Aromatoleum petrolei: one gene and its partner. The protein of the gene in region 1 interacts with the protein of each later gene in a pairwise test. Links are inferred from orthologs where the notes say so. Each region holds a gene or a part of one and is shown on either strand. Other genes may lie near its edges.

Evidence for each region.
Region 2: the proteins of ToN1_RS23200 (region 1) and ToN1_RS11420 interact in binary tests that used the Escherichia coli proteins (3 or more experiments, as listed by UniProt). The link is inferred for Aromatoleum petrolei from one-to-one orthologs.

What each region holds. Positions count from the first base shown.
Region 1 is NZ_CP059560.1:5,059,390-5,069,553, forward strand. The notes cover bases 3,509-6,902. They hold ToN1_RS23200 (2-oxoglutarate dehydrogenase E1 component), read left to right. Parts: upstream 3,509-3,852; coding sequence 3,853-6,702; downstream 6,703-6,902. Other genes in these bases: gltA (citrate synthase), read left to right, coding at 3,509-3,707; odhB (2-oxoglutarate dehydrogenase complex dihydrolipoyllysine-residue succinyltransferase), read left to right, coding at 6,736-6,902. In the rest of the region: sdhA (succinate dehydrogenase flavoprotein subunit), read left to right, coding at 1-1,386; ToN1_RS23185 (succinate dehydrogenase iron-sulfur subunit), read left to right, coding at 1,406-2,116; ToN1_RS23190 (FAD assembly factor SdhE), read left to right, coding at 2,113-2,349; more of gltA, read left to right, coding at 2,412-3,508; more of odhB, read left to right, coding at 6,903-7,932; lpdA (dihydrolipoyl dehydrogenase), read left to right, coding at 8,010-9,440; cell division protein ZapE, read left to right, coding at 9,529-10,164. UniProt on the Escherichia coli protein: E1 component of the 2-oxoglutarate dehydrogenase (OGDH) complex which catalyzes the decarboxylation of 2-oxoglutarate, the first step in the conversion of 2-oxoglutarate to succinyl-CoA and CO(2).
Region 2 is NZ_CP059560.1:2,494,233-2,503,891, reverse strand. What follows is about bases 3,675-6,563. They hold ToN1_RS11420 (ATP-binding cassette domain-containing protein), read left to right. Parts: upstream 3,675-4,097; coding sequence 4,098-6,029; downstream 6,030-6,563. Other genes in these bases: ToN1_RS11415 (HD-GYP domain-containing protein), read right to left, coding at 6,054-6,563; ToN1_RS11425 (hypothetical protein), read right to left, coding at 3,675-4,032. Also shown: gshB (glutathione synthase), read left to right, coding at 1-634; ToN1_RS11440 (FAD:protein FMN transferase), read left to right, coding at 631-1,686; ToN1_RS11435 (DMT family transporter), read left to right, coding at 1,686-2,585; ToN1_RS11430 (2-hydroxychromene-2-carboxylate isomerase), read left to right, coding at 2,674-3,279; more of ToN1_RS11425, read right to left, coding at 3,367-3,674; more of ToN1_RS11415, read right to left, coding at 6,564-7,265; ilvA (threonine ammonia-lyase), read left to right, coding at 7,460-8,698; bifunctional phosphoserine phosphatase/homoserine phosphotransferase ThrH, read left to right, coding at 8,935-9,546; purU (formyltetrahydrofolate deformylase), read left to right, coding at 9,551-9,659. UniProt on the Escherichia coli protein: Genetic data indicate it may be involved in ribosome assembly or function.

The DNA of each region.
Region 1 (10,164 bases):
GCGGCGGACCGTACCGGCCATGCGATGCTGCACGCGCTGTACCAGCGCAATGTGCGCGCCAACACGCAGTTCTTCGTCGAGTGGATGGCGCTCGATCTCATCCGCGACGCGGACGGCGATGTCCTCGGCGTGACCGCGCTGGAAATGGAAACGGGCGAAGTCTCGATTTTCCACGCCAAGGCGACGATCTTCGCGACTGGCGGCGCCGGCCGCATCTTCCACAGCTCGACGAATGCGTTCATCAACACCGGTGACGGCCTCGGGATGGCGGCGCGCGCCGGCGTTCCGCTCGAAGACATGGAGTTCTGGCAGTTCCACCCGACGGGCGTGTTCGGTGCCGGGGTGCTGATCACCGAGGGCGTGCGCGGCGAAGGCGGCATCCTGCGCAATGCGTCCGGCGAGCGCTTCATGGAGCGTTATGCGCCGAACCTCAAGGATCTCGCATCGCGCGACGTCGTTTCGCGTTCGATGGTCACCGAGATCAATGAAGGTCGCGGCTGCGGTCCCGACAAGGATCACGTGCTGCTGGACATCACGCACTTGTCCCCGGAAACGATCATGAAGCGGCTGCCGGGCATCCGCGAGATCTCGATCCAGTTTGCCGGCGTCGACCCCATCAAGGCCCCCATTCCGGTTGTCCCGACTGCGCATTACCAGATGGGCGGTATTCCGACGAACTACAAGGGCCAGGTCGTGGCGCCGAAGGGCGGCAATCCGAACGCGCCGATCACCGGTTTCTATGCGGCGGGCGAATGTGCCTGCGCATCAGTGCACGGCGCAAACCGCCTCGGCACGAACTCGCTGCTCGATCTGCTGGTGTTCGGCAAGTCGGCCGGTGAGTCGGTCGTGGAGGATTTGAGCAGCGGGAACCTCAGCCTCAAACCGCTGCCGGACGATGCCGCAGACATATCCCTCGCGCGTCTCGCGCGCCTCGAAGGTCAGACGAACGGCGAGAGCGTGTTCGACGTCGGCCTCGAGATGCGCCGCACGATGCAAAAGCACGCGGGCGTGTTCCGTTTCGACAACCTGCTGAAGGAAGGCGTCACGCAGATCCTGGCGGTGGCCGAACGGGCCAAACGCACCGGGATCAAGGACAAGTCGAAGGTCTGGAATACGGCACGCACCGAAGCCCTCGAGCTCGACAACCTGATCGAGGTCGCGAAGGCGACGATGGTTTCGGCCGAAGCCCGGAAGGAATCCCGCGGCGCGCACGTGCGCGATGACGCACCCGATACGCCGGAATTCCCGAATGGCCGTAACGACAATGAATGGCTCAAGCACTCGCTGTGGTACAGCGAAGCGAACCGGCTCGAATACAAGCCGGTGACGATGAAGCCGTTGTCACACGATGTCGAGCCGATCGCGCTCGCGAAGCGCACCTACTGAGCGCGGGAGAACTACTGAAATGAGCAAGCGCACCATTCAATTGAAGATGTACCGCTACGATCCGGACAAGGACGACAAGCCGTACATGCAGGACTACACCCTTGAACTGGAACCGTCGGACAAGAAGCTGCTCGACGTGCTGGTTCGACTGAAGTCGCAGGACGATTCGCTGTCGTTCCGCCGCTCTTGCCGCGAAGGCGTTTGCGGTTCGGACGCAATGAACGTCAACGGCAAGAACCGGCTTGCGTGCCTTACCGATATCGAGGGCCTGCCGCAGCCGATCGTGCTGCGTCCGCTGCCGGGGCTGCCCGTGATCCGCGACCTGATCGTCGACATGACGCAGTTCTTCAAGCAGTACCACTCGATCAAGCCGTACCTGATCAATGACACGCCGGCACCCGAGCGCGAGCGCCTGCAATCGCCGGAAGACCGCGAGGAACTCAACGGTCTGTACGAGTGCATCCTGTGTGCCTGCTGCTCGACGTCCTGCCCGTCCTTCTGGTGGAACCCGGACAAATTCGTCGGGCCGGCGGGCCTGCTCGCAGCGTACCGGTTCCTCGCCGACACGCGCGACGAGGCGACGTCCGAGCGCCTCGATAACCTCGAGGATCCGTACCGCCTGTTCCGCTGCCACAGCATCATGAACTGCGTCGACGTGTGTCCGAAGAGTCTGAATCCGACGCGCGCTATCGGCAAGATCAAGGACATGATGGTCAGCCGGGCAGTATGAGCATCAACCGGGGACGCGTGCGCTGGCAATGTCGTAGGGCTCTCCTGGAGCTCGACCTCGTCTTCGCACGCTTTCTGGAAAGGGACTTCGACCGTCTTACGGATGGTCAGTTGGCGGACCTCGACGACTTGCTCCGTTGTGAGGACCATGAGCTGTGGGCCATGGTCAACGGGAGCAGTCCCTGCGAGGTCGACCGCTGGAAGGAGATGATCGGACTGCTGAGTCAGCGTTGACTCGGCAGGACGGTCGTCACAGGGAGCTAGTAGTTAATACGGGCACGCATAAGGGATGACCTATGAGCACTGAACGCACCGCAACGCTTACCGTCGATGGCAAGACCGTCGAATTCCCGGTGATGACCGGTACCCACGGGAACGATGTCATCGACATCCGTACCCTGGGCGCCAAGACCGGTCTCTTCACCTATGACTCTGGGTTCCTTTCGACCGCGAGCTGCAAGTCCACGATTACCTTCATCGACGGTGACAAGGGCGAGCTGCTGTATCGTGGCTATCCCATCGAGCAACTGGCCGAGAAGTGCAACTTCCTGGAGGTTGCCTACCTGCTCAAGAACGGCGAGCTGCCGAACTCCGCGCAGAAGGGTGAGTTCGAGACGACGATCAAGAACCACACGATGCTGCACGACCAGATGACGAAGTTCTATTCGGGCTTCCGTCGTGACGCGCACCCGATGGCGGTCATGGTCGGTGTGGTCGGCGCCCTGTCGGCGTTCTACCACGAGGCAATGGACTTCTCGGATGCTGCTCACCGCAACATCTCGATCAACCGTCTGATCGCCAAGCTGCCGACGATCGTTGCGATGGCCTACAAGTACAACATGGGCCAGCCCTTCATGTACCCGCGCAACGACCTCGACTACACGGCGAACTTCATGCACATGATGTTCGGTACGCCGTGCGAGAAGTACGAGCCGAACCCGGTGCTGGTGCGCGCACTGGACGTCATCTTCACGCTGCACGCCGACCACGAGCAGAACGCCTCGACCTCGACCGTCCGCCTCGCAGGCTCGTCGGGTGCCAACCCGTTCGCATGCATTTCGGCGGGCATTGCCTGCCTGTGGGGCCCGGCTCACGGCGGCGCGAACGAAGCTTGCCTGAACATGCTGGAAGAGATCGGCGACGTGTCGCGCGTCGGGGAGTACATCAAGCGCGCAAAGGACAAGAACGACAGCTTCAAGCTGATGGGCTTCGGCCATCGCGTGTACAAGAACTTCGACCCGCGCGCGAAGCTCATGGGCAAGGTCTGCGCCGACGTCCTGGGCGAACTGGGCCTCGAGAACGACCGCCTGTTCAAGCTGGCCAAGGAGCTCGAGAAGATCGCACTGGAAGACGAGTACTTCGTCGAGAAGAAGCTGTATCCGAACGTCGACTTCTACTCCGGTATCGTGCAGAAGGCACTGGGCATCCCGACTTCAATGTTCACGTGCATCTTCGCGCTGGCTCGTACGGTGGGCTGGATCACCCAGTGGGAAGAAATGATCACCGATCCCGAGTACAAGATCGGTCGCCCGCGCCAGCTCTATGTCGGTGCGGCGCGCCGCAACGTTCCGGAACTGGCCCAGCGTCCGTAACTGATGATCAAGGGCGGGAGAGAATCCCGGCGATGATCTCCGCGGGATGGTCGTTCGACGCGGCCATCCCGTTTTTGTTGGAGATGCCGGGCATGTAGCGTCGAGTAGCCCAAGCAACGCAATAAGACTACAGGTGGCATAACAAATGACCATTCAGCAACGATCCACTTCTCATTTGTTCGGCAGCAATGCGCCGTTCATCGAGGAGCTTTACGAGAATTACCTATCCGATCCGGCGTCGGTGCCGGAATCGTGGCGTGCCTATTTCGATAACCTCCAGTCGCAAAGCGGTGCGGCGCTGCGCGACGTGGCACACGGGCCCGTGATCGCGGCCTTTGCCGAGATGGCGAAGCGCGGCGCGGTCCGTACCGTCGTCTCCGAAGGTGACGACAAGCGGCAGGTGAGCACGCTGCAGCTCATCAACGCCTACCGTTTCCTCGGCAACCGCTGGGCAAATCTCGATCCGCTGCGTCGCACCGAGCGCCCGCACATCGCAGAGCTCGAACCTTCGTACTACGGTTTCACCGAGGCGGACCTGTCGCACAGCTTCAATACCGGTTCGTTCCACGGCTTCTCGACCGACCACGCGACGCTGCGCGAGATCCTCGAAGCAGTGCGCCAGACCTACTGCGGTTCGGTCGGCTCCGAATACATGTACATCTCCGACATCTCACAGAAGCGCTGGATCCAGGCGCGCCTGGAGAGCGTGCGCGCAACGCCGCGCTACGATGCAGCGAAGAAAAAGCGCATCCTCGAGCGCACCACCGCTGCAGAGACGCTCGAGCGCTACCTGCACACGCGATACGTCGGCCAGAAGCGCTTCTCGCTTGAAGGCGGCGAGTCGGCGATCGTCGCGATGGACGAACTGATCAGCGTTGCCGGTTCGCTCGGCGCTCAGGAAGTGGTGATCGGCATGGCTCACCGCGGTCGCCTGAACGTGCTGGTGAATACGTTGGGCAAGTCGCCATCGATGCTGTTCTCGGAATTCGAGGGCAAGGCTGCTGCAGACCTCACCGCGGGCGACGTGAAATACCACATGGGCTTCTCCAGCGACGTCATGACGTCGGGCGGGCCGATGCACCTCACTCTGGCGTTCAACCCGTCGCATCTGGAAATCATCAACCCGGTGGTTGAAGGTTCGGTGTATGCCCGTCAGGTGCGTCGCAGCGACGAGGCCAAGGCGCAGGTCATTCCCGTCCTGATCCACGGTGATGCGGCGGTGGCGGGGCAGGGCGTGAACCAGGAGATGCTGAACTTCTCCCAGACCCGCGGTTACGGCACGGGCGGCACGATTCACATCGTCATCAACAACCAGATTGGCTTCACGACCTCCGATCCGCGCGACTACCGCAGCTCGCTGTATTGCACGGACATCTTCAAGATGGTCGAAGCTCCGATCTTCCACGTGAATGGCGACGATCCCGAAGCCGTTGCGTTTGCCACCAAGCTCGCCGTCGAATTCCGCCAGGAGTTCCAGAAGGACGTGGTGCTCGACATCATCTGCTTCCGCAAGCTCGGCCACAACGAGCAGGACGAGCCGATGGTGACGCAGCCGTTGATGTATCGCACCATCCAGAAGCATCCGGGCACGCGCAAGCTCTACGCTGACCGCCTCGTCGCGGAAGGAACGTGCCAGGCTGACGAGCCCGACCGCATGATCGCCGAGTATCGCGAGCACCTCGATCGCGGCGAGCTGTTGGCGAATCCCGTTCTTCCGGGCCACAACCGTCAGTTCTCTGTGGATTGGACCCCGTTCCTCAAGCAGCCGTATACCGACGCCTGCGACACGGCGATTCCGGTCAGCGAGATCAAGCGCCTGGGCGAACGGCTTTCGACCGTTCCCGAGACGTTTGCGCTGCACTCGCGCGTGAAGAAGATCATCGATGACCGAGCCGGGATGGCACGGGGCGATCTGCCGCTCGACTGGGGCATGGGTGAAAACCTCGCTTACGCAAGCCTGCTCGCGCAGGGCTACCGCGTGCGAATTTCGGGTGAAGACGTCGGTCGCGGAACCTTCTTCCACCGCCATGCCGTGCTGCACGACCAGAAGCGCGAGCGCTGGGACGAAGGCATCTACAAGCCGCTGGATCACATCCAGGACGGCCAGGCCGGCTTCCAGTGCCACGATTCCGTGCTCTCCGAAGAGGCCGTGCTGGCGTTCGAATACGGCTACTCCACGACCGAACCGAACGAACTGGTGGTCTGGGAAGCCCAGTTCGGCGACTTCGTAAATGGCGCACAGGTCGTCATTGACCAGTTCATCAGCTCCGGTGAGGCGAAGTGGGGCCGACTGAGCGGCCTGGTGATGATGCTGCCGCACGGCTACGAAGGGCAGGGTCCCGAGCATTCGTCGTGCCGCCCCGAGCGCTTCATGAGCCTCGCGGCCGAGAACAACTGGCAGATCTGCGTCCCGACGACGCCGGCCCAGGTGTTCCATCTGCTGCGTCGCCAGATGCTGCGCAAGGTCCGGAAGCCGCTCATCATCGTCACGCCGAAGTCGCTGCTGCGTCACAAGGAAGCGATCTCGACGATGGACGAACTGGCCACCGGCAGCTTCCAGACCGTGATCCCCGAGGTCGAGAAGCTGGATCCGAAGAAGGTCAAGCGCGTGGTCCTGTGCCAGGGCAAGATCTATTACGAACTGCAGGCCCATCGTCGCGAGAACAAGATCACCGACACGGCACTGGTTCGTATCGAGCAGATCTACCCGTTCCCGACCGACGCATTCGCCGCCGCCATCAACCAGTTCCCGAATGCAAAGGAAGTGGTGTGGTGCCAGGAAGAGCCCCGCAACCAGGGCGCGTGGTACTGGCTCGCTTCGCGTCAGCATCTCATCAACGTGCTGGGCACCAAGCGCAAGTTGCTGCTCGTCAGCCGCCCGGCATCTGCTTCCCCTGCCGTCGGCTACTACGCCAAGCACAACGCGCAGCAGAAGGCTGTTCTGGAAAACGCATTCGGTCCCATTCAGGACACGACGCAACAATCGCCCAACTAATAAGCAAAAGCTCGAACTTCGGGAGAAGATTACATGCTGATTGAAGTGAAAGTTCCGCAACTGTCGGAATCGGTGTCGGAGGCCACGCTCGTTTCGTGGCACAAGAAGGAAGGCGACGCGGTGTCGCGTGACGAGAACCTGATCGACATCGAAACCGACAAGGTCGTCCTCGAGACGCCGGCTCCTGCCGATGGCGTGCTGGTCAAGATCATCAAGGCGAACGGCGACAACGTGACTTCGGGCGAACTGATCGCCCAGATCGATACGGAGGCGAAGGCTTCCGCCGGTGCCGCCGCGCCTGCGGCTGCCGCTGCCCCTGCGGCGGCTCCCGCTGCTGCAGCCCCGTCGGCCGCCGCCGGCGCCGCCAGCCCGGCCGCACGCAAGATTCTCGAAGAGAAGGGAATCGCTGCCGCCGACGTCGCCGGCTCCGGCCGCGGCGGACGCGTCACCAAGGAAGATGCGGTTGCTGCCCAGCCGCGTCCGGCCGCAGCACCCACCGCTGCACCGGCCTCGCTCACCCTGACCGGCGATCGTCCGGAAGAGCGCGTGCCGATGACCCGCCTGCGTGCCCGCATTGCCGAGCGCCTGATCCAGTCGAAGAACGAAAACGCGATCCTGACGACGTTCAACGAAGTGAACATGGCCCCGGTCATGGCGCTGCGCAAGCAGTACGGCGACAAGTTCGAAAAGGCGCACGGCGTCCGTCTCGGCTTCATGGGCTTCTTCGTCAAGGCCGCGGTCGCCGCGCTGAAGAAATTCCCGATCCTGAACGCCTCGGTAGACGGTACCGACATCATCTACCACGGCTACATCGACATCGGCATCGCCGTTGGTTCGCCGCGTGGTCTCGTGGTGCCCATCCTGCGTGATGCGGACCAGATGTCGATCGCCGACATCGAGAAGAAGATCGCCGAGTACGGCCAGAAAGCAAAGGACGGCAAGCTGTCGCTCGAGGAACTGTCCGGCGGCACGTTCTCGATCTCCAACGGCGGCGTGTTCGGCTCGATGCTGTCAACTCCGATCATCAACCCGCCGCAGTCGGCCATCCTCGGCATCCACGCGACCAAGGATCGCCCGGTGGTCGAGAACGGCCAGATCGTGATCCGTCCGATCAACTACTTGGCGATGTCGTACGATCACCGCATCATCGACGGCCGTGAAGCCGTCCTCGGCCTGGTGACGATGAAGGAAGCACTGGAAGATCCGGCTCGCCTGATCCTCGACGTGTAATCGACATGCTGCGTGGCGCTCCGTCGGACCTTGCCGTCCGGCGTAGCGCCACGCTTTTCCTTTTTCGGGAGTGAATGATGGCTGACAAGCAATTCGACGTACTCGTCATCGGCGGCGGGCCTGGGGGGTATGTGGCGGCGATTCGTGCCGCACAACTGGGTTTCAAGACGGCGTGCGCGGAATCCAATCCGTATGCCGATCCGAAGGGCGAGCCGCGTCTTGGCGGCACCTGCCTCAACGTCGGGTGCATCCCGTCGAAGGCGCTACTGCACACCTCGCACCTCTTCGAGGAGGCCGAGCACTCGTTCGAGGGCCAGGGCATCAAGGTGAGCGGCGGCGTGAGCATCGAGGTGCCGACGATGATCGGTCGCAAGAACAAGGTCGTCGACCAGCTGACGCAGGGGATCAAGGGCCTGTTCAAGAAGAACAAGGTGACCTTCCTGGCCGGCCATGGCAGCTTCGAGAGCGCGGGTGCGGCCGGTTATGTGGTCAAGGTCGGCAATGAAACGGTGGAGGCCAAGCACGTCATCATTGCGACCGGTTCCAAGCCCCGTCACTTGCCGGGCATTCCGGTCGATAACAAGATTGTCTGCGACAACGTCGGCGCACTGGATTTCGATTCGGTGCCGAAGAAGCTCGGCGTCATCGGTGCCGGCGTGATCGGCCTGGAAATGGGCTCGGTATGGCGTCGTCTCGGCTCGGAAGTGACCGTGCTGGAAGCGCTGCCTGATTTCATGGGCTTCGCCGATGTCGACGTCGCCAAGGAAGCGCTCAAGGTCTTCACCAAGCAGGGACTCAAGATCCAGACCGGCGTGAAGATCGGCGACACCAAGGTGTCGAAGAAGGGCGTCTCCATCGCCTACACCGACAAGGACGGCAAGGAAGCCAAGCTGGAATGCGATCGCCTGATCGTGTCCGTCGGCCGCGTCCCGAATACCGACGGTTTGAATGCTGCGGCAGTCGGTCTGAACGTGAATGACCGCGGCCAGATCGTCGTCGACGGGCACTGCAAGTCGAATCTGCCCAATGTCTACGCGGTCGGCGACGTCGTCCGTGGTCCCATGCTCGCACACAAGGCGATGGAAGAGGCTGTCATGGTCGCTGAAATCATCGCGGGGCAGGCCGGGCACTGCAACCTCGACATGGTTCCGGGCGTGATCTACACGTCGCCCGAGATCGCCTGGGTCGGCAAGACCGAACAGCAGCTCAAGGCCGAAGGCGTCGCCTACCGGGCCGGCAAGATCCCGTTCATGGCCAACGGCCGCGCACTCGGATCCGGCGACCCAACCGGTTTCGTCAAGATGCTGGCCTGCGCCACGACCGACCGCATCCTCGGCGTGCACATCATCGGAGCCAACGCATCCGAGCTGATCTCGGAAGCTGTCGTCGCGATGGAGTTCGGCGGCGCCTCGGAAGACCTGGCACGCATCTGCCACGCTCACCCGACCCTGTCGGAAGTTGTGCACGAAGCAGCCCTCGCAGTGGATAAGCGTCCGCTGCACTTCTGATCGGCCTTTCGGCTGGTCGCTCGCGGGGTGGTGCGGGATAATCCCGGACCACCCTCATTTTTTCGCATTACGGTTTCAGGCAGATTCCATGCCCCATCGCGTCCTGAATGTCCCGCAGTACGGGATGCTCGAGGCCTACGAGGCCCAACTCGCTGCTCGTGGTTACAAATCGGACCCGGAGCAGCGCGCTGCTGCGCAGCGCCTGCAGGTACTCTATTCCGATCTTCTGGGTTTCAAGGCAGCGCGGCGCGGCACCCTGCGCAAGCTCTTCACCCGACCGCAGATGCCCCGCAGCGTGTATTTCTGGGGAGGCGTGGGACGCGGCAAGAGCTTCCTGATGGATTGCTTCTACGACTCGGTTCCGTATCAACGCAAGCGGCGGGTGCATTTCCATGCTTTCATGCAGGAGGTGCAGAACGATCTGAGGGAATTCAACAAAGAGCCGGATCCCCTGCAGCGGGTGGCAGACCGCGTTGCCAAGGAAACGCGGCTGTTGTGCTTCGATGAATTTCACGTGTCCGACATCGCCGATGCGATGATTCTGGGGCGCCTGCTCGAAGCGCTATTAGCACGCGGCGTCATCTTCGTGATGACCTCGAATTACCCGCCCGACGGCTTGTATCCGAACGGGCTGCAGCGCATCAACTTCCTGCCGACGATCGAGATGATCAAACGGCGCTTCGACGTCTTCGAGGTGGACCACGGCACCGATTACCGGCTGCGG
Region 2 (9,659 bases), 2.6 Mb from region 1 along the record:
GGTCGCCGCCGGTGCGCGCATCTTCAACGACCCGCGCGCGATCCGCGATCATTCGGAGAAGCTCGCGATCTGCGAATTCCCCGACCTGATCCCGACGACGCTGGTCGCGCGCGACGCGGTCGATGTGAACGCCTTCATCGACCAGTTCGGCGACGTGATCCTCAAGCCGCTCGACGGCATGGGCGGCACGCAGATCTTCCGCGTGCGCGCGGACGATCCGAATCGCAACGTGATCATCGAGACGCTCACGCACGAGGGCAAGCGCACCATGATGGCGCAGCGCTTCCTGCCCGAGATCGTCGAGGGCGACAAGCGCGTGCTGATCATCGGCGGCGAGGTCGTGCCGTATTCGCTCGCGCGCATCCCCAAGGCCGGCGAGACGCGCGGCAACCTCGCGGTCGGAGGGCGCGGCGTCGCGATGCCGCTGACCGAGCGCGAGCACGAGGTCGCCGCCTGCCTCGCGCCCATCCTCCATGCACGCGGACTGCTGATCGTGGGGCTGGACGTGATCGGCGGGCGGCTGACCGAGATCAACGTCACCAGCCCCACCTGCTTTGTCGAGATCGCGGAGCAGACCGGCTACGACGTGGCCGCGCTGTTCGTCGACCAGCTCGAGAAGGCTTGCACCCGATGAATCTGCGCGAGGCGCTGCGGCGGGCTGCCGCAGTCCTGTTGCCCCTGCTGTGTGCGGCGTTGCTGGCGGCGTGCTCCAACTCCGAGCTGCACAAGCAGGAAGCCTACGTGTTCGGCACGCGCGTCGACGTCACCGTATATGGCGAGACGCGCGAGACGGCCGAGGCGGCGATGGCCGAGGTGCTGCGCGAGTTCGACCGCCTGCACCGTGCCTACCACGCGTGGCAGCCCTCCGAGCTGACCGCGCTGAATGACGCGATCGCGCGCGGCGAGGTTGCGACCGTGTCGACCGAGCTCGCGACCATGCTCACGGACGCGGCCCGGCTGGCGGATCTCGGCGACAACCTTTTCAATCCCGCGATGGGTGCGCTGATCGAGATGTGGGGTTTTCAGGCCGACGAGTTCGTGCCACGCCGCCCTGACCCCGCTGCGCTGCAGGCGGTGCTGGAAGCCGCGCCGCGCATGTCCGACCTCGTCATCGACGGCAACAAGGTGGAAAGCCGCAATCCGGCCGTGAAGCTCGACCTCGGCGGCTACGCCAAAGGCTACGCACTCGACCGCGCGGCGGCGATCCTGCGCGCGAAGGGTATCGAGAACGCGCTCATCAACATCGGCGGCAACATCCTCGCGCTGGGCAAGAAGGGCGACCAGCCGTGGCGCATCGGCCTGCAGCACCCGCGCGAACCGCAGCCGCTGGCGACGCTGCCGCTCTACGACGGCGAGGCGATCGGTACCTCGGGCGACTACCAGCGCTACTTCGAGCTCGACGGCAAGCGCTACTCGCATCTGCTCGACCCGCGCAGCGGCGGGCCTGCCGACGCCACGCAATCCATGACCGTGCTTGTGACTCCGCGCGAAGGCGCCGGCACGCTCTCCGATGCCGCGAGCAAGCCGCCCTTCATCGCCGGCGACAACTGGCGCCCGTACACGCGCCGCTATGGCATCGACCATGCGCTGCGGGTCGCCGCCGACGGGCACATCGAGGTCACGCGCGAACTGCGCGCCCGTCTGCAGTTCCCGTCCGGAACGGCGCCCGTCACTGTGGTCGACTGATGCCGCCGCTGCGTGCGCACCTCGATCGCCTGGCGATCTCGATGATGGTGGTGTTGTGCACCATCTGGGGGCTGCAACAGGCGGCGATCAAGATCACCAACGTGGGTATCTCGCCGCTGTGGCAGGCCGGCTGGCGCTCGGCTGGCGCGACGCTGCTGATCCTGTTGTGGGCGCGCCTGCGCGGGGTGAAACTTGCCGAAGCGGATGGTACGCTGGCACCCGGCGTGATCGCGGGCCTGTTGTTTGCCGCCGAGTTCGCGCTGATCTTCGCTGCGTTGCAGTACACCACCGCCTCGCGCGGCGTGATCTTCCTCTACACCGCGCCCTTCATGGTCGCCCTCGGGGCGGTGTGGCTGCTGCCGCACGAGCACATGCGCCGCGCGCAATGGAGCGGCATGAGCCTGGCCTTTTCCGGTGTGCTGGTGCTTTTCGGCGAGGGCCTGCTGGAGCCGTCCGGGAAGGCGTGGATCGGCGACCTGATGATGATCGGTGCGGCCGTGGCCTGGGCGGCCACGACACTCACGATCAAGGTGAGCCCGCTCGCGCGCGCCTCGGCAGAAAAGACGCTGCTGTACCAGCTCGGGGTGTCGGCCCTCTCGCTGACGCCGCTTTCGCTCTCCTTCGGCGAACCCGGGGTGTTCGCCGCCGATGCGCGCGTGTGGTCGGCCTTCGCCTTCCAGACCGTGATCGTCGCCGCGGCGAGTTACCTCGCGTGGTTCTGGCTGATCTCGCAGTACCCGGCGACGCGCCTGTCCTCGTTCTCCTTCCTTACCCCGGTGATGGGCGTGCTGGCGGGCGTGTTCGTGCTCGGCGAGCCGATGACGCCTGCGATCTGGCTGGCATTGGCGCTGGTCGGTGCCGGCATCTGGATCGCCAACCGGCCCGCCCCGGCGGCCTGACGCCGGCGCCGCTGACACGGGCGCGCGCATCGGAGCGCCGGATCGGCTACAGTGATCGTTCATCCGCCTTGCCAGGGGGGGCAGCACCATGTCGGAGCCGAGGATCGAGTTCTGGTACGAGTTTGCGAGCTCGTACTCCTATCTGTCGGTGATGCGCATCGAGGCGCTGGCGCGCGACGCCGGTGTGGCGGTGGAGTGGAAGCCCTTCCTGCTCGGCCCGGTGTTCCTCGCGATGGGCTGGAACGATTCGCCGTTCAACATCTATCCGCCCAAGGGGCGCTACATGTGGCGTGACCTCGCGCGGCTTGCCGACAAGTACGGGCTGCCGTTCCGCATGCCCAGCCGCTTCCCGCGCAGCGGCCTGCTCGCGGCGCGGGTCGCGCTGCTGGGCGTGGAGCAGGGCTGGGTCGCGGAGTTCTCGCGCAGGGTGATGCTCGCCAACTTCGCCGAAGACCGCGAGATCGGCGAGCCCGAGGTGGTCGGGGCGATCCTGGCGGAGCTCGGCCTGCCGGTCGACGCGCTGTTGGCCGCCGCGGTCACGGAGGACAACAAGCGCGCATTGCGAAGCCAGACCGAGCGCGCGGCTGCGCTGGGAATGTTCGGTGCGCCGAGCTTCCGCGTCGGCGAGGAACTCTTTTGGGGCAACGACAGGCTGGAAGACGCGCTCGCGTGGGCGCGGCGTGCAGCATCCTGACCGGGAAGCGAGCCGTAAGTCGCTACGCCCCTTTTTGCCCTGCTGCCCCCTTCGGCGGGTCAGGGCGAAGCGGTATCGGCTGGCGCCCTAGTTCGCCGGCTTGACCATATCTTTCGCGGCGTCCTGCGCCTTTTCGGCTTCGCGCTGTCGGATGCGCTCCTCGTAGCGCGCGCGGTCGCGTGCCGCCGCTTCGGCGCGCCCAGCCGCTTCGGCCTCGGCCTGCGTGCGCGCCTTGGCCTTCTCTGCGTCCTTCTGCTTGCGTTCGGCCTGCTGCGCTTCCTTCGCGCGCACCGCATCGGCCTCGCGCTGGCGGCGCGTGCTCTCCGCCATCGGGTCCGGCTGGATTGCAAAGGCTCCCTCCGGCGCGGGTTCCGCCGGCTCGGTCGGCGCATCGGTGCGTGTGCGCCCGCTTTCCGCGGCCGCGCGCCGCTTTTGCGCGAGCTCGGTGCGGCTTGCCTCGGCTTCCAGCGTGCGCGCCTTGCCGACGGCCTCCAGATGTGCGTCCTTTGCGTTGGCGATGCAGCGATTCACAAGGAAGCGCTCGTAGCACTTCGGCAGTTCCGCGGCGAGTGCGTCGTCGGCCTGCTGGCGCAACGCCTTGGCCTCGTCGCGCAGCTTTGCGGCGCGTTCCAGCTCGGGATTGGGCTCCGGCGCGGCGTCGGCGGCAAGGGCGCCGCCGCTGGCGAGGGCGAGCAGCAGGGGCAGGAGCGCAGTCAGGCGATGGGGCAGGTGGGGTGTCAGGCGAGGAGGCACGATGTCCGGCGGCGGTCGGGTTCGGGGATGCGTAGAATAACGCCTTTGCTCGAAGATGCGCTGACGTGATCCAGTTTCGCAACCTCCGCCTCGCCCGGGGCGCCAAAATCCTCGTCGATTCCGCTTCCCTGCAGATCCACCCCGGCTGGCGCGTCGGCCTCACCGGCGCCAACGGCACCGGCAAGTCCAGCCTCTTCGCGCTGCTGCGCGGCCTGCTGCACCAGGACCAGGGCGACCTGGAGATCCCCGCCGGCTGGCAGATCGCCCACGTCGCGCAGGAAACGCCCGCGCTCGCGAAACCCGCGATCGAATACGTGCTCGACGGCGACACCGAACTGCGCGAAGTGGAGGCGAAGCTCGCTGCGGCCGAAGCAGCGCATGACGGTGCGCACATCGGTGAGCTGCACGCGCGCCTGCACGAGATCGGCGGCTACGCATCGCGCGCCCGCGCGGCGGCGCTGCTCGACGGCCTGGGTTTCGTTGGCGACGATCCCGAGCGACCCGTGTCGGATTTCTCCGGCGGCTGGCGCATGCGCCTGAACCTCGCGCAGGCACTGATGTGCCGCTCCGACCTGCTGCTGCTCGACGAACCGACGAACCACCTCGACCTCGATGCCGTGATCTGGCTCGAGCAGTGGCTGCGCGACTACCGCGGCACGCTGCTGCTGATCTCGCACGACCGCGAATTCCTCGACGCCTGCGTCACCCACATCGCCCACATCGAGCAGCAGCGCCTCACGCTCTACAGCGGCGGCTACTCGGACTTCGAGCGTCAGCGCGCCGAGCGCCTCGCACAGCAGCAGGCGCTGTTCGAGAAGCAGCAGCGCGAGGTCGCGCACATCGAGAACTACATCCGCCGCTTCCGCGCCCAGGCGACCAAGGCCCGCCAGGCGCAGAGCCGCATCAAGGCGCTGGAGCGCATGGAGCGCATCGCCGCCGCGCACATCGACACCCCGTTCTCCTTCAGCTTCCGCGAAGGCCCGGCCGCGCCCGATCCGCTGCTGCAGATCGAGGATGGCGCCGTGGCCTATGGCGAGCGCACCGTGCTCGACCGCATCCGCCTCACGCTGCGCCCCGGTGAGCGTGTCGGCCTGCTCGGGCGCAACGGCGCCGGCAAGTCCACGCTGATCAAACTCCTCTCCGGTGAACTCCGACTCGCCGCGGGCAGCCGCAGCGAAGGCAAGGGTCTGGCGATCGGCTATTTCGCCCAGCACCAGCTCGAAACCCTGCGCCCCGAGGAATCCCCGCTGCAACACATGGTCCGCCTCGATCCGCGCGCCCGCGAGCAGGAGCTGCGCGACTACCTCGGCGGCTTCGACTTCCGCGGCGACGGCGTCGGCGGCACTTCGACCCCGGCCACCACGCCCTGCGGCTCCTTCTCCGGCGGCGAAAAGTCGCGCCTCGCGCTCGCGCTGATGATCTGGCAGCGCCCCAACCTGATGTTGCTCGACGAGCCGACCAACCACCTCGACCTTGAGATGCGCCACGCGCTCACACTCGCGCTGCAGGACTACGAGGGCGGCATGGTGCTGGTGTCGCACGACCGGGCGCTCTTGCGCGCGACCTGCGACCGTTTCCTGCTCGTCGACGACGGCCGCATCCAGCCCTTCGACGGCGACCTCGACGACTACCGCGACTGGCTCGCGACGCGCCGCGCGCAGGCGGCCGAGGCCGCGAAATGCCCCGATCGCGAGGCGGACAAGGCAGCAAGGAAGGCCGACCGCGCGCAATCGGCCGCCGAGCGCCAGGCACGGCTCGCGGCGCGTCGTCCGCTGGTGAAGGAGATCGACCAGATCGAGAAGAAGCTCGCCGGCTGGCAGGGCGAGAAGAAGCTGCTCGACGCACGCCTCGCCGACCCGACGCTATATACGGGTGGCGATTCCGCGCAGCTGCAGACGCTCCTCAAGCGCCAGGCCGAGCTCTCCGGCTGGATCGAGGAGGCGGAGCTGCGCTGGCTGGAGATCTCCGAGGCGCTGGAGGCGATGCCGGCGGACTGAGGGCCGCGGCCGGATGCGGTGCGCTCAGGCCGTCGCCGGCAGCCATCGTGCCGGGTCGATGTTCCACTGCGCGAAGTCCTCGTGTTCGACGATCGTGTCCCACGAGTCGGCGAGGTCCAGCTTGCGCGGCGTCGTGTAGCAGCGCTGCTTCACGTCGAAGATCACCAGCACCCGCGGCTTGAGCAGGTTGTTCGGGTTCTGCTCCTGCACCACCGCGAGCGCCTTGCTCTCCAGGCTCACGAGCGAGCCGGTCGGATAGATGCCGATCGAGCGGATGAAGGCGTGCACCAGTTTTGGCGCGAAGTGGAACTTGCTCCATTCGAGGAGTTTCCTCAACGCCAGCGTCGGCGGCATGCCCTGATGGTAGACGCGGTTCGAGGTGATCGCGTCATACACGTCGACGATCGCCGCCATCTGCCCGTACAGGCTGATGCCGTCGCCCGCAAGGCGGTTCGGGTAGCCCGTGCCGTCGAAGCGCTCGTGATGCTGCGCCGCAACGTCGAGCGCGACCTCGCTGATGCCCGGCGTGTTCTGCAGGATGAGCTTGCTTTGCACGACATGGGACTTCATCGCGTCGAATTCGGCGTCGGTGAGCTTGCCCGGCTTGTTGAGGAGCTGTTCGGGCACCCTGGCCTTGCCGACGTCGTGTAGCAAAGCCCCGATTGAGATCTCTCGGATCACCTCGCGCGGCAGTTCCAGCGTGCGCGCGAAACTCGTCATCAGTGCGCACACCGACACCGAATGCATGAAGGTGTAGTCGTCGTGGTCCTTCAGGTGCAGCAGCGGTAGCAGCGCGTCGGACTTGCGGAAGATCGACGCGACGATGTTCTCGACCAGCGGTTCGATCTGTTCGAGTTCGATGTGCTTGCCGAGGCGGATGTCATCCATCATGTTGCGCACGATGCGGCGTGCCTCGCCATGCAGCCGTCGTGCCCGGTAGCGCTCGGCCTCGGGCGAGATCGCCAACTCCTCGCTCGGTCGCGTCGTCGCGATGCGGTCGAGCGTGGCGTCGACTTCGCGCGCCGCCTCGGCGGCGCTCGGTGCATCCGGCACGTCACCGCCGCGCGCCGTGTCGATGTAGATCTCGCGCACGCCGATCGCCCGCACGCGCGCGAGCGTCTCCGCGTCCTTGACGAGGAAGCGGCTGAGCACGAAGTCGTGGTCGATCCAGTCGCAGTTCAGGTCGTGGATGAACATGCCCCGCGCAAGCTGGTCGATGCGTATAAGTTTGATCATCGGCGAGGTGCGATGCGGCGCTGAGCCTTGTTTGTGAAAATGCTCCGATTTATACCGCATATGGGCGACGCTGCGCGACAGCGGCTGCGCGCCGCCTCGTCCGCAGCCAGCTCCCGAAGGCGGGCTTTTTGCGGCTAAAGTGACGCATGGGAGCCCATCGTGCCCCCACACACCCCTTGTTCCGAGGATTCCGCATGCCTGCTGCCCTGCCGCTCGATCTGCCGGCCCTGCACCTCGCCCGCGAACGCATCCGCGACGCCATCCTGCGCACCGTGCAGTGGCAGAACGAACCGCTGTCCGAAGAGCTGGGCGTGCCGCTGCGTCTCAAGCTGGAAAACCTGCAGCGCACCGGTTCGTTCAAGCTGCGCGGTGCCACGCACAAGATCGACTGCTTGCTCGCGTGCGCGAATCCGCCCACCGGCGTCGTCGCCGCCTCCGCCGGCAACCACGCCCAGGGGGTTGCGCGCGCCGCGGCCCAGTGCGGGCTGCGCGCCGTCGTGTTCATGCCGGTGAACGCGCCGCTGACGAAGATCCAGTCCTGCCGCAAGCTCGGCGCGGACGTGCGCCTGGTCGGCGAGACGCTGGAAGCCGCGACCGACGAGGCGACGAAGCTCGCCAAGGACGAAGGCCTCGCCTTCCTCCATCCCTACGACGACTGGGACGTGATCGCCGGGCAGGCGAGTTGCGGGCTGGAGATGCTGGAGGACGCCCCGGACATGACGGTCGCGATCGTGCCGTTGGGCGGCGGCGGGCTGATCTCCGGCATTGCGCTCGCGCTCAAGCTGCAAAACCCCGCGATCCGCGTGATCGGCGTGCAGACCGAGGCGGTCGCCCCCTGGCGCAGCTACCTGCGCGACGGGGCGCTGGAAGAGGTGCCGCCCGGCGCGCACACGATCGCCGACGGCATCAAGGTCAAGCGCCCCGGCATGCTCACGCGCCAGGTCATCGCGCGCTACGTCGACGAGATCGTGACCGTCGACGACAACGCCATTGCCGAGGCTATCGTCACGCTGCTGGAACGCACGCGCACGATAGGCGAGGGCGCGGGGGTGGTCGGGCTCGCCGCGTTGATGCAGCGCAAGATCGCGCTGCGCCCGGACGACCGCGCGGTGGTGGTGATCTCGGGCGGCAACGTGGACATGACGCTGGTCGGGCGCTCCATCGACTATGGCCTGGCGTCGAGCGGGCGGCTGATGTGCGTCGCGGTGACGATCTCGGATGCGCCGGGCCAGCTGCTCGCGGTGCTCAAGACGGTCGCCGACCTCGGCATGAACGTGCGCCACGTCGAACACCGGCGCGGCGAACTGCACGTGCCGGTGGGCATGACCGAGGTGATCCTGCAGATGGAGACGCGCGACTTCGAGCATCAGGACGAGCTGCGCGCGCATTTCGCGCAGCAGGGCCTGCACGTGCGCAACCTGTTGGGCGGCTGAGCGGAAAAGAAAAACGGGACGACCGGAGCCGTCCCGCCAAATGGCCTCCATCGGGGCCAAGGGTTACGCATTTAGCCCTGCCATTATAGGGCCATATCACCCAGACCGCTGGCCTTCTAATAGGTTCCCGGGAGATTAAATTTTTTGAACCTTGCCGCTTCCGGGTGCGGCGGCACGGTGGCCGGCGACTGTTAGAATCCGGGGTTCATTTATCCGCCGATAACAGGAAGCTTGCCGTGCAGATCGTCTGTCTCGACCTCGAAGGTGTGCTGGTCCCCGAAATCTGGATCGAATTCGCCGAGCGTACCGGCATCCCGGAGCTGCGCCGCACGACGCGCGACGAGCCGAACTACGACACCCTGATGAAGTACCGGCTCAACATTCTTGCCGAGCGCAGGCTGGGCCTGCCCGACATCCAGGACGTGATCGCGAGCATGGGTCCGATGGCCGGTGCGCGCGACTTTCTCGACGACCTGCGCGAGAGCTACCAGGTCGTGATCCTCTCCGACACCTTCCAGGAATTCGCCAAGCCGCTGATGAAGCAGCTCGGCTGGCCGACCCTGTTGTGCCACCGCCTCGAGGCCGACGACAACGGCGTGCTGGTGAACTATCACCTGCGCATGCCCGACCAGAAGCGCGAGGCCGTCAAGCGCTTCAAGGAGCTCAATCTCACCGTCGTGGCCGCGGGCGATTCGTACAACGACACGGCGATGCTGGGCGAGGCGCATGGCGGCATCCTGTTCCACCCGCCCGAGAACGTGATCCGCGAGTTCCCGCAGTTCCCCGTCACGCGCAGCTACGCCGAGTTGCGCCGCGAGATCGACAAGGCCTTCGCGCGCGTCGCGTAATCCGATGCATCGCGACCGCTTCTACACCCTGTCGGCGTCCTGCCCCGACCGCGTCGGCATCGTCGCGCGCGTGTCGGGCTTCGTCGCCGAGCACCGCGGCTGGATCCTCGAGA